Regions from separate parts of the Microaerobacter geothermalis genome, predicted to be linked through region 1. Evidence: a T-box and tRNA genes for the amino acid it is inferred to sense, from the RefSeq annotation. Region 1 holds a T-box; the other regions hold tRNA genes.
What was found. A T-box is a leader RNA that pairs with one kind of tRNA and senses whether it is charged. The one in region 1 lies ahead of leuS (leucine--tRNA ligase), so its partner is inferred to be a tRNA-Leu.
Positions count from the first base shown of each region.

Region 1 (4,238 bases):
ATTCTTAATAAAACAAGGTCAGAAGGTGTATCCCTTAACTTTATTGGCAAGGAATCACCTATTGGATGAAAAGGAGGTTTTACCGATTGTTGAGTGAGAAAGAGATTGCACTGGCCGTTGCTGAAGCCGCTGACGAAAAAAAAGCACAGAAGATTGTGATTTTGGATATTCGGGGATTATCGGTTATCGCTGATTATTTTGTCATATGTCACGGAAATTCAGAAACCCAGGTTCAGGCCATTGCTGCTGCCATTAAGCAAAAAATGGGCCAACATCAAGTGCCTGTACGCGGAATGGAAGGATATGATGATGCGAGATGGGTCTTAGTGGATCTGGGGGATGTAGTTGTCCATGTTTTTCATCGGGAAGAAAGAGAATTCTACAATCTGGAGCGTTTTTGGGGAGACGCCAAACAGGTGGAATTTGCAGCAAAATAGGAGAACAAAAATGGCGTATAAAAAAATGGCCTATATTTATGATCAACTGATGAAGGATGCACCATATGAACAATGGGTTCAGTTTCTCCTCCAAGCATTAAAAAAAGAGGAAGGCCCCTTTCAGCACTTGGTAGATTTGGGATGTGGAACTGGTTCGATTTCCATTCCTTTGTCAAGAATGGGTTATTCTGTAACCGGTATTGATCTGTCCGAAGATATGCTGGCCGTTGCGAAAGAAAAAGCGGATGAAGTACGGATTGATCTCTCTCTGTTTCAACAGGATATGAGAAAATGGACATTACCCCGACAGGCAGACGTCGTTTTTTCTTTTTGTGACTCCTTCAATTATCTTCTTAAAGAAGAAGATATTCAATCGGTTTTTCGTCAAACCAATCTTGGATTAGTCACAGGAGGATTGTTCCTATTTGATATGCATACCCCATATAAAATTAAAGAGGAGTTTGCCGGCCGCACGTTTACATGGGTTGAGGACGATGTAACTTACATATGGAATTGTCATGGAATGCAACATTTGATGGTTGAGCATGAACTTATTTTTTTTGTAAAGGAAAAAGAGAACCTGTATCGAAGATGGGAGGAAGTCCATTTTCAACGGGCCTACCCCATGGAGTCTGTCATTGGTTGGTTAGAGGAGGCAGGGTTCGGATTTCTTTCCTGTACGGCTGACTTTTCCGATCAACCTCCAACAGGGAAAACGGAAAGAATATTTTATAAGGCAAAAAAAATACGTGACATCCGTTGACAATATACGACTTTTTTGCATATAATCATAACTAAATTTATCCGATGATTCATGACAGTTTAATGAAATGAAGATTTATCAAAAGCGATGACAAGGATTAGTAATCGTTTAGGATGTATCAGAGAGCTGACGTACGGTGCAAGCCAGCCATCTGAACCGATGAACTCACCTTCCAGCTGTAAAGGGGAACCCTTATTACCCTTTATCGTCTTATCCGCGTTAAGGAAAATAAAGTGAGTGTGGGCTGTATGCCCAACACTAATTAGGGTGGTACCGCGAGATTAACCTCTCGTCCCTAGCATAATGGCTGAGGGCGGGGGGTTTTTATTTGGATTGACACACACACAAAGTTTTCTTTACGTGTGTCCTGGCAAAAATGGTGAACAAAGGGGGAATTGATCATGACACAAACCTATCAACCAAAACAAATTGAATCGAAGTGGCAGAAGGTATGGCAGGAAACAAATGCCCATGCTACTAACGAGCAAGGAGACAAACCCAACTTTTATTGCTTGGAGATGTTTCCCTATCCATCGGGAAAACTGCATATGGGGCATATGAGGGTGTATTCTATTGGGGATGTGGTGGCTCGTTTTAAGAAAATGAATGGCTATCAGGTACTCCATCCCATGGGATGGGATGCCTTTGGACTTCCGGCAGAAAATGCGGCAATTAAGTCTGGTGAAAATCCGGCAAAATGGACCTATGAAAATATTGATTATATGAAAAAACAGCAAAATAAACTGGGTGTCAGTTATGATTGGGAAAGGGAAGTAACGACCTGCTCCCCTGATTATTATAAACATACCCAATGGTTGTTCCAATTGTTCTATGAGAGAGGTTTAGCTTACAGAAAGAAGGCTCCGGTCAATTGGTGCCCCGATTGTGCCACTGTGTTAGCCAATGAACAGGTGGAAGACGGCAAATGCTGGCGGTGTGATTCAGAGGTGACGAAGAAAGAATTGGAGCAATGGTTTTTCAAAATTACCGACTATGCTGAAAGGCTTTTAAATGATTTAGAACTGTTGGAAGGCTGGCCTGAGAAAGTAAAAACGATGCAGAAAAACTGGATTGGAAAAAGTGAAGGAGCGGAAGTGATTTTTTCAATTCCTGAACTGAATGAGCATTCAGTCTCCGTCTTTACCACAAGGCCGGATACCCTTTTTGGCGTTACCTATATGGTATTGGCTCCTGAGCACCCGTTGGTCGAACAATTGATAAAAGGCAAAGAGACAGAAGCTGACGTTCTTCAGTTCGTGGAACGAATGAGAAAGGAAAATGAAATTTCCCGCACCTCAGCCGATGCCGAGAAGGAAGGATTGTTCACAGGAGCCTATGCGAAGCATCCCATTACCGGTGATCTAATCCCCATCTGGGTTGCAAATTATGTATTGATGGATTATGGTACCGGAGCCGTTATGGGGGTTCCGGCCCATGATGAAAGGGATTTTCAGTTTGCCAAAAAATACGATCTCCCCATAAAAGTCGTGATTGTGCCGGAGAATCAGGCTGATTTTGATAAAAATTTGAAGGAAGCTTTTGTTGAAGATGGGATATTGGTTGGTTCGGGCCAGTTTGATGGGTTGAACAACCGGGACGCCATTAAACAGATCAGCCTTCACTTGAAAGAATTGGGAAAAGGAAAACCTACAGTATCCTACCGATTAAGGGATTGGTTGATTTCGCGCCAACGTTATTGGGGCTGTCCCATCCCAATGATCTATTGTGATCACTGTGGAATTGTTCCAGTACCGAAGGATCAGCTGCCGGTGCTGCTCCCTGAAGACGTGGTTTTTGACGGAAAAAGAAATCCGCTAACCACTTCGGAATCGTTTGTACACACCACTTGTCCTGAGTGTGGCGGGAAAGCCCGAAGAGAAACGGATACGATGGACACCTTTATCGATTCGTCTTGGTATTTCTTAAGATATACCGATGCCAGAAACGAAAAGGTTCCATTTAAATCGGAGAAGGCCAATAAGTGGCTCCCGGTTGACAAATATATAGGCGGAATTGAACATGCTATTCTACATTTGCTCTACTCCAGATTCTTTACCAAAGTGCTATATGATGCAGGCATGATTAACTTTACGGAGCCCTTCACCAGCCTCTTGACCCAGGGGATGGTATTAAAAGAAGGAGCCAAGATGTCCAAGTCAAAGGGAAATGTGGTTAGCCCTGATGAAATTATTGAGAAATATGGAGCCGACACCGGAAGATTATTTATCCTCTTTGCTGCTCCCCCTGACCGGGATTTGGAATGGAGCGATTCCGGGGTAGAAGGAAGTTTCCGCTTTCTGGGACGGGTTTGGAGAATGGTGATCAACCATCTTAATCTGTTTGAAAACCGTACTGAACCCAATATAAACGATGAAGCCAGTAAAGAGCTGAATCGGATGATTCATCTGACCATCAAAAGGGTTACGGATGATATTCATATTCGTTATAACTTTAATACCGCGGTCAGCGCGATCATGGAGTTGGTCAATGCCATTTACAGTTACCCGGAGAATGGAGATAAAGGAACTCTGGCTAAGGCCATTGAAACGTCCATTGTGCTGCTAGCTCCCTTTGCCCCCCATATGACAGAGGAACTATGGCATCGGATGGGTCATGCCGAAAGTGTCCATGATCAAGAATGGCCTTCCTATGATGAAGGTGCATTGGTTCTGGATGAAGTGGAGATTGCCGTCCAAATCAATGGAAAGGTGAGGGACAAAGCCGTTGTTCCAACAGGAGCATCGAAAGAAGATGTAGAAAGTCTTGTTTTGGAACAGGACCGGATAAGAACCTTAATTGAAGGAAAGACCATCCGAAAGGTAATCGTTGTACCCGGCAAATTGGTGAATATTGTGGTCGGATAAAAAATAATGATTGGATTAAAAAAACGATGGCCAATACGGCTATCGTTTTTATTAATTGTCATCGTAGCTTTTCAATTTCCCTTTCCTATTTTCCCCCTATGGAAAAAGGGATATTCCAGCTGCAACGTTGACAAAATATATGTAGTGATCTGGGTTGAGGTGTGACAATGGTAA
Region 1 is NZ_JAKIHL010000002.1:134,905-139,142, reverse strand. It holds gene yqeK (bis(5'-nucleosyl)-tetraphosphatase (symmetrical) YqeK) at 1-97, shown strand, start outside; gene rsfS (ribosome silencing factor) at 90-437, shown strand; gene L1765_RS02690 (class I SAM-dependent DNA methyltransferase) at 448-1,200, shown strand; T-box leader at 1,279-1,500, shown strand; gene leuS (leucine--tRNA ligase) at 1,602-4,064, shown strand; gene L1765_RS02680 (L,D-transpeptidase family protein) at 4,232-4,238, shown strand, end outside.

Region 2 (4,238 bases), on a different contig from region 1:
CAAAAGTGTATCAGTGCGCCTCCTGGATTGTCTCCTGTTACATTCAATGAACGTGCCCTTGAAAAAATGGCAAGGAGAAAAAGCAAGGTACAAAGTTGGTATTTAGATCTTTCTATGATCCAAAATTATTGGGGCAAAGAACGGTTTTATCATCATACGGCTCCAATTTCTATGGTATATGCTTTAAGGGAAGCTCTAAGAATCATTGTTAACGATGGATTGGAAGAAACCATCGAACGCCATTGGAGATATGGAAAAATCCTGCAAAATGGAATAGAGGCCATGGGGTTAAAACTTCACGTAGAGGAAGGAAAGAGACTGCCTGAACTGACATCCATCGTGATTCCTGAAGGCGTAGATGATTTGGCTGTCCGTAAAAATTTGTTGAATCAATATGGCATTGAAATCGGCGGAGGATTGGGAGAGTTAAAAGGAAAGATTTGGAGAGTAGGATTGATGGGATATTCCTGTCAGCTCCGCAATGTGGTTTTATTCTTGTCTGCCTTTGAAGAGGTTCTTCGCGAACAAGGATACAAGGCTCCCAAGGGCGTGATTGAATCCGTGGTTCGGCCCGATAATCTTATGTTTACAAACTGACTCCTGCATCATACTGCCCATACTTTTTGAGGGATTGAAAAAAGGTGACCATTAGGTCACCTTTTTGCTGCGTCAAGGTGCTTCAATATTCTTTATATACCGAAAATATATAACCTTCTTCCTTCCATGATCAATGGTTCCGTCCTTTACTTCAAAAATCATGGCATCCCGAATAATGGATTGGATCACACCACTATCTGAAGTGAGTTCATCATCTCCATTAATGTATGAAATTCGAAGCAATCCTTTGTGTCCAATTAATTTTTCAATCGTTTCTTTCGTGTACATGGGGAACTCTCCTTTATCTGTTTTATACGGATTATTTCCCTTGGTCGTTAAAATGTTTTTCCATTAATTTCCTTTCTTTCTTTTTTCGGTATAATCCTAAAAGAATGTATACCAGAAAAAAGCTAAAAATAGCCACAATGAATCCGTTGATGGCACTTCCTAAGATAAGGGCAACTCCCTTTTCCTTAAGCAGAGCTAATCCTGAAACTTCGGTCATCTCTTTGGTGACCTTATCTCCAATTAATATCATTCCTGTATTTAAGTTAAAGTATAGAAAGAGAGGAATAATAAATTTTCCGATGATAAATCCGATAATGGATGCCGGCAGATTCCCTTTGAACAATCGAACCAATGGATACAATAGAATAACGGCAACACCCAAGGTAGGCAAGGTAATAAACTCAATGAAGATGCCGATGGCAAATCCTCGCGCAACAATGGCTGGAGCCCCTTTCGTACGCAATAATTTGAGATATTGTAAGCGTAAACTTCTTAGAATTTTTTTTAGCATGTAATAGCTCCTATGATTTTCTCATATTGTACCGTTTCTTTTTTAATTATAGCGAAGTCTTGTCCAATTGTATAATATTCTTTCCTTTTTTTCGGGAAAGAAAAATTTTCACAGACGAAATTCATTTCTATAGAAGTGGAACTGGATTCCAAAAAATTCTATTGACTAATTTATAACGGTTATGATAAATTATGTCTTGTGCTATCAGCGGCATCATCATTGTGGCGGCGTAGCTCAGCTGGCTAGAGCGTACGGTTCATACCCGTGAGGTCGGGGGTTCGATTCCCTCCGCCGCTACCATGGTTCCATCAAGAATTTCTTTTTCTTGACTTTTTTTACATGATGGATAAAATGATATTACACACCTATACATGCGGACGTGGCGGAATCGGCAGACGCGCTAGATTCAGGTTCTAGTGGTGGCAACACCGTGGGGGTTCAAGTCCCTTCGTCCGCACCAATCTGCGGAAGTGGCTCAGGGGTAGAGCATCGCCTTGCCAAGGCGAGGGTCGCGGGTTCGAATCCCGTCTTCCGCTCCATCATTGAATAAACATCCCCGGAATTAAGTCAAGGGGATTCGAAACCAGCCTGGAACAGGCGGAGGGGACGTCGAAGTCGGGCGCGAAGCGAGCGTATCCCGTCTTCCGCTCCATCATTGAATAAATAGGATAATATATTTAATACTGAAATCGGCTATGTGGCCGATTTTTTCTATTTAAGCCTCCTACATCATTCAGTCAGTGACAAATGAATCATTTGAAATTGAAGGGGATCAAATGATATAATGATTTCTAACTGTCTGAATAGAGGAGGAAAAGAAATGAATCAGCTATTGCAGGGGAAAAATTTTTTGATCATGGGAGTGGCGAATAAAAGAAGTATTGCATGGGGGATTGCTCAATCTTTGAGTAAGGCAGGAGCCACCTTAGCTTTTACATATCAGGGGGAACGTCTTGAACAAAATGTAAGGGAATTGGCGGAGACCTTGCCTCAAGAGGAAGTAATACTTATTCCATGTGATGTTACCAAAGATGAGGATATTCAGAATGCCTTTTCAACCCTTCGCGAAAAAGTAGGTGTACTTCATGGGATTGCCCATTGTATTGCTTTTGCCAAGACTGAAGAATTGGAGGGAGAATTTTTACAAACCTCCAGAGATGGTTATGCCTTGGCACAGGATATTAGTGCCTATTCTCTGGTTGCCGTTGCCAGAGAAGCCAAGCCGCTCATGACTGAGGGAGGCAGCATTGTCACACTCACCTATTTGGGTGGAGAACGTGTCGTCCCCAATTACAATGTAATGGGAGTGGCCAAGGCTGCCTTAGATATGAACGTCAAGTATTTGGCAAATGATCTGGGGCCCCACAATATTCGTGTCAACGCTATTTCCGCCGGCCCGATAAGGACCTTGGCGGCGAAGGGAGTACGCAACTTTAACAGTATTCTAAAAGTCATTGAGGAAAAAGCACCCCTTCGCAGAACGGTTGATCAAAGTGAAGTTGGGGATACCGCTCTTTTCTTGTTTAGCCATCTATCCAGGGGAATTACTGGTGAAATTATTCATGTTGATGCCGGTTACAATATTCTTGGCAATTAAGATTGACAGATCAAATAACCACAATGGTGGTTTGCTTCTTGCTTCAATTGTCTAAATAAGTAGCGATTTCGGCAATTTTATGCTCTGCTGCTTCTCTAATAGAGTGGGGTATATGGAAATGAGAAATACGCTTTTTTACATGACCCTTTGATTCTATACTGGGTTGACCAATTTTTACCGGTTGCTTTTCTAAGGATTCAATGGAGAGGCTGGAGGAAATAACCTTAGTGGGTATTCGCAATTGGTAGGTAATATTTGTTGATACATCGGTGATTTTTAGTGAATATGTGGGAGACATGCTCTCTCCATTTTTTTTAAACCCTCTTTCTGATAATGTGCGATCTACCACTGAAAACGGTTTTGTCTTTCCGGCAAGTAAAGAACGGCCAATTTGCATAAAATAAATCAATCCTCCCTTTTCATATTCAGATTACATATTTACACTTTATGTTTTACTAGGCATGGTTTATAACTTTTATACCTAATTCACTTTCGCTATCATTTTGCGATCTATAGAGATGAACGAAGGGATTATGATGGGGGTGTTTTTATGTGGGCTGATTTACACACGCATACGACTGCTTCTGATGGAAAATGCTCTCCTTCAGATAATATTATTCGGGCAAAGAAGAAGGGATTACAGGCAATTGCCATTACTGACCATGACACAGTTGCCGGTTTGGACGAAGCGATGAAAGCGGGAACAGAAATGGATATTGTGGTTGTTCCGGGAATAGAAATCAGTTCAATTTTCAAAGGACAAGATATCCATGTGTTGGGGTATTATGTGGACAAAGATGATCCGTGTTTTTTAAATAAGCTTAAAGAATTAAGGAAAACCAGAGATAAAAGAAACGAGATGATGGTGAAGAAATTAAATGAGTTGGGCCTTTCTATTGGAATGGATGAGGTATACGCTAGAAAAAAAGATAACGAAGGAAATATCGGGCGGCCTCATATAGCGGAAGTATTAATGGAAAAAGGAATTGTATCTTCTATGGAAGAGGCCTTTCGTCAATATTTGGGAAAAGAGGGAAGGGCATATGTGAATCCTCCCAGGATATCCCCTTTTGAAGCCATTGACTTGATCAAAGAGGCAAGGGGTGTTCCTGTGGTTGCCCATCCCGGTTTATATGATGATGATTTGTTAATTGAAGAGATGATTCAGTATGGTCTAAAGGGTATAGAAGTGTTTCATCCCGATCATAGCGATGACGCAGTAAATCGCTATTCTAAATTAGCGTC
Region 2 is NZ_JAKIHL010000019.1:35,693-39,930, forward strand. It holds gene L1765_RS08730 (pyridoxal-phosphate-dependent aminotransferase family protein) at 1-597, shown strand, start outside; gene L1765_RS08735 (hypothetical protein) at 670-885, opposite strand; gene L1765_RS08740 (DUF2062 domain-containing protein) at 917-1,396, opposite strand; tRNA gene L1765_RS08745 (tRNA-Met) at 1,620-1,696, shown strand; tRNA gene L1765_RS08750 (tRNA-Leu) at 1,770-1,856, shown strand; tRNA gene L1765_RS08755 (tRNA-Gly) at 1,861-1,935, shown strand; gene fabI (enoyl-ACP reductase FabI) at 2,217-2,993, shown strand; gene L1765_RS08765 (hypothetical protein) at 3,037-3,390, opposite strand; gene L1765_RS08770 (PHP domain-containing protein) at 3,544-4,238, shown strand, end outside.
Region 2: it encodes a tRNA-Leu, which carries the amino acid that the T-box ahead of leuS (leucine--tRNA ligase) is inferred to sense. The anticodon was not compared.

Region 3 (4,238 bases), on a different contig from region 1:
TACCATGGTTGATTGCGGTAATTATTGGCCTTGCTCTCGTTACCTATGTTCCTGGGATCAGTCTCTGGTTGCCCGATTTCCTATACAGCTTAAAATAAAGAAAACTCGCCGATTGGCGAGCCCTTGGGCGAAGACAGAGGCATAGTTGCCCTTATGCAACATAAGAAAGTATAAATAAAAAATTTATACCTTCTTTATTAGCTAATAAAAATGGCTTGGAGTTTTTTTATTCCAAGCCATTTTACGATTTACCAAAAAGCAATCTCTTATTTTTAATTTTTATTAAAAATATTGCCTAAATCTTCTCTAAATTTTTCTAATTTATCCACCCTTTCCTTTGTTTCCTTATAATCTATGAGTAAGGTATGGGTATGATAATCTACACTCGTTTTTAAGCTTCTAATTGCCCCTTCCAAACTCTTAAATCCAGCCCTCATTTCGCTTCGTAGTTCTTCTTGTCCATTTCGAAGAGTCCCAATCTCATGATATAGATTGATGACATCCTTACGAATATGATCCTGTCCCTGATAAAGATTACGGATATCCTGCTTCATCTCCCCCACATCTGCTTTAAGTTCTTGTTGCCCCCGATCAAGCTTGTCCAATTTACTTAATATGTTGGTTAATATCTCCTTTTCCATCCTCACATTCCCCCACTTATTTCATTATACTATACCTGTTTGAGGAACGAATTGTAATGTTATGCCACTTTTTTAACTATGTTCCTTTTTAGAACATTTTATCAGAACAAATGTTTTGTGTAAAGAGGGATTAGGCAATCGTAAAAATAATGATTTACCATTCCACATCGTACGGATTCAGATGAACGAGGACTTCTGCAATGTTATCAAAACGATTCATCAATTCCAGCTTTATCTCCCGTCCCACATCATGACCTTCTTTAATAGAGAGGGATGGATCAACGGAAATCCTCAGATCCAATAGGATGTAGTGCCCATGCTCCCTTCCCCTGATTTTATCAATTCTTTTTACTTCTTTGTGTTTCATGATAATCTCACGGTACTGACGGATCATTTCTTCATCCACCGAGCGTTCAAGAAGGATATGAAATGCTTCTACTATCATATGTATGGCAATTTTTAAAATAAAATAAGAAACAATTACGCTTGCAATAATATCCCCATAAAGTAAAAAAGAGAGATTTAGCCATTCTCCCCCTGTAGCTACCAGAATTCCCAAGGCAGCAGCCAATGAAGCAATAATGTCCGCCTTATGATCAAGAGAGATTGCAATCAAGGCTTTGCTGTTTAATTTTTCTCCCAGTCCCAATGAATAACGATATAAAGTTTCTTTTAATATATATGAAAATAATGCAACATAGGCAGCAACCATCTTAGGAGTTTCCACCGGTTTAAAAAATGCAATAACCGCATCAATGAATACATAAACAGATACTAAAAATAAAATACCCCCCACTACACCTGAGGATACCACTTCTACTTTTCCATGACCATATGGATGCTCCTTATCGGGAGGTTTATCAGATATCCTTAAAGCAAATAATACCGCTAATGAAGCAACTACATCAGCTGCAGAATGGATACCATCAGCAAACAAAGCCTTACTTCCCGCAATTAGCCCAATGATCAACTTACTCACGGTTAGAAAAATATTGCTCCATAGACTAATCCAGGCAATCTTTGAGCTTATTTTTTCCCTTTCGTTGACCATGCATTTTCCTCCGAAGTGTATACTACCTTCATTTTTCCATAACAGATAAAAAAGTATGCTTCCACATGCCGTATAATCAGCGGGATTGGCTTTTACTACATACGTAGGAACCAATAATAAAAAAATCAGGATTTCGAATTCATCCTGATTCTCTCAACATATTTCTTATAAGAAATTTTACGGTTGGTGCCGAGGACCGGACTTGAACCGGTACGGTAGTCACCTACCGCAGGATTTTAAGTCCTGTGCGTCTGCCAATTCCGCCACCCCGGCAATTGCTGGTGGCTCGGGACGGAATCGAACCGCCGACACGAGGATTTTCAGTCCTCTGCTCTACCGACTGAGCTACCGAGCCTAATGAAAGATTCAAAAATGGAGAAAAAATTGGTGGAGCATAGCGGGCTCGAACCGCTGACCTCTACACTGCCAGTGTAGCGCTCTCCCAGCTGAGCTAATGCCCCACATAAAGGAAACTTAATTTTAGGTATTTTATGCTGACAAGGGCAATTATATAATAAGTAAACGACGAAATCAAGCACAAATCATTCCACTATTTCCTCCTATTGGGTCCATCAATTAAGTAATCCTGGGTATAATAGCGTATTCGTTCCATAATCCGTTTTGCTTTTAATTCTTCTTGGCCTGTTGTTGAATATGTAAAGTGTTCTTCCAACTCCTCATAGTTAAAATTAGACGTATAAAGAGTAGGTAGATGATTGGAAATACGATACTGTAAGACAGAACCTAAAATTTCATCCCTAACCCAAGGGGTTACATTTTCTGCCCCGATATCATCCAAAATCAAAACAGGGATTTCCTTTAAAGCTTTCATTTTTTCGGGGACTTCCCCCTTTTGTATGGCTTCTTTCATTTCCCGAAAGATCTCCGGCACATATACCATATAGGATGCTATGCGATGATTTGCCAATAGTTGGGCAAGGGCACCCATAATATAGCTTTTTCCCACACCAAAAGGACCGTAAAAATAAAGTCCCTTCACTGGTTTTCCCATCTGCATGTCCATACAAAACTGTGCTGCTGCTTTTATCGCTTCCTTATTGTATTTATCATGATTCATGGTATGAAAGGAAGCATGAAGAACTTCACTGGATATATGATGGCTGCGGATCAGTGATTGTCGATATTTTTGTTCCTCATCCCTTCGTAACAGGTTGCACTTTCTTACCGTCATAGAAACCATTCCGGATTGGAGGGATAAATGGGCCGCATATCCTTTTGCCATATTTGTACACTTCTCCAGTCCTGGACATTGTTTACAGTTTTCCTGTTCCTGAACCACTTGAATAACTGTCGGTAAATGGGATTTAATCATTTCTGGGGACAAAGATGATTTTTTAAGGAAAGAAACCACGTAGGGATGATTGAGAATGTCCTTTTCACCTTTATTTTCCCCTTTTCTTTGTTTCACCTGCTCTACCCAATGGATTAAGTGACCGTCTATTGATTTCACGATTCACGCTTCCCCTTCTCTTTTTCTTGTAATTCATATAAAATCTTTAAAATTTCCTCATCAGGACCTTCATAGGTTTCTTCTTGACCCACTTCTCCCCGTTGTAATTGGGCTGATACAGTGGAAGGAAGCTTTTCCACATAATGACCCGATTTCTTTGTATGCCTTCTTCCTCTGTTTTTGGCAGCTTTCCCTGATGACTCATTCCATTTTTTATAGATTTGATGCTCTTTTCTAGCCATCTGAAGAGCTTCTGTTACCGTCTGTATATTATTTCTTTTCCAATGTGCAGCGATCTTCTCCACCAAATTTCTAGGCAACTTGTAATCATTGGTAATCATCACATATTCTATCAACACATTCACTACTTCTGGAGCAAGTTTAAAGTCAATCAATAATGATTCTAACAAACCTACATCCGGTTGTGCTACTTTTCCCCCTTTTTGATGAAGTTCCATCAATCGCAAGGGTGAGATCGTTTTTAATGTTTCCATATGGGCTTCCTCTTTTGACAAATCCTTTGTTTCAGTCCTAAATGAAGCTGCTTCCTTTTCTGTAATTTGAGGTGGTATACCACCGAATGTCTTCCGATACCACGCTTTAAGGTTTTGTCGAAGTTTATCAAGATTTAACTCATCCTTGGGAGAATAAATCGTTGGGTCCTGAAGAAATCGGATTAATTGAACTTCATTTAGTTGGTATAAAAAGGAAATCTGCTTTAATTCCTCAACAACCTGTTTATTTAACTGTACCCTGATACTATCTGGTACGGCATGTTTAATAAACGATATATCCAAGACTTGGTCATTTAACGAAAGTTCATTGCCAGTGACCTCTTCCAATGGAGCAAGAGGAGCTTGTTTATCCAATTGGAGCAAAAATTGCTTGGATTCCTGCTGTGGAATCAGTTCCGTTGGTGACAGGGATGAAAATACGTCATTGAATGAACGTGTGATTTCCTGTCTTTCTTTAAAAATTGCTTGGCTTTGTTTATTTAGATACCGCTGTCTAATTCGTTTATATCTTTCCTTCCCTACACGATTTAATAATATGATGCTGAGAACATCACTTGAAA
Region 3 is NZ_JAKIHL010000003.1:35,742-39,979, reverse strand. It holds gene L1765_RS03105 (TRAP transporter large permease) at 1-98, shown strand, start outside; gene L1765_RS03100 (hypothetical protein) at 273-641, opposite strand; gene L1765_RS03095 (cation diffusion facilitator family transporter) at 796-1,692, opposite strand; tRNA gene L1765_RS03090 (tRNA-Leu) at 1,877-1,965, opposite strand; tRNA gene L1765_RS03085 (tRNA-Phe) at 1,972-2,047, opposite strand; tRNA gene L1765_RS03080 (tRNA-Ala) at 2,078-2,153, opposite strand; gene dnaI (primosomal protein DnaI) at 2,243-3,163, opposite strand; gene L1765_RS03070 (replication initiation and membrane attachment family protein) at 3,160-4,238, opposite strand, start outside.
Region 3: it encodes a tRNA-Leu, which carries the amino acid that the T-box ahead of leuS (leucine--tRNA ligase) is inferred to sense. The anticodon was not compared.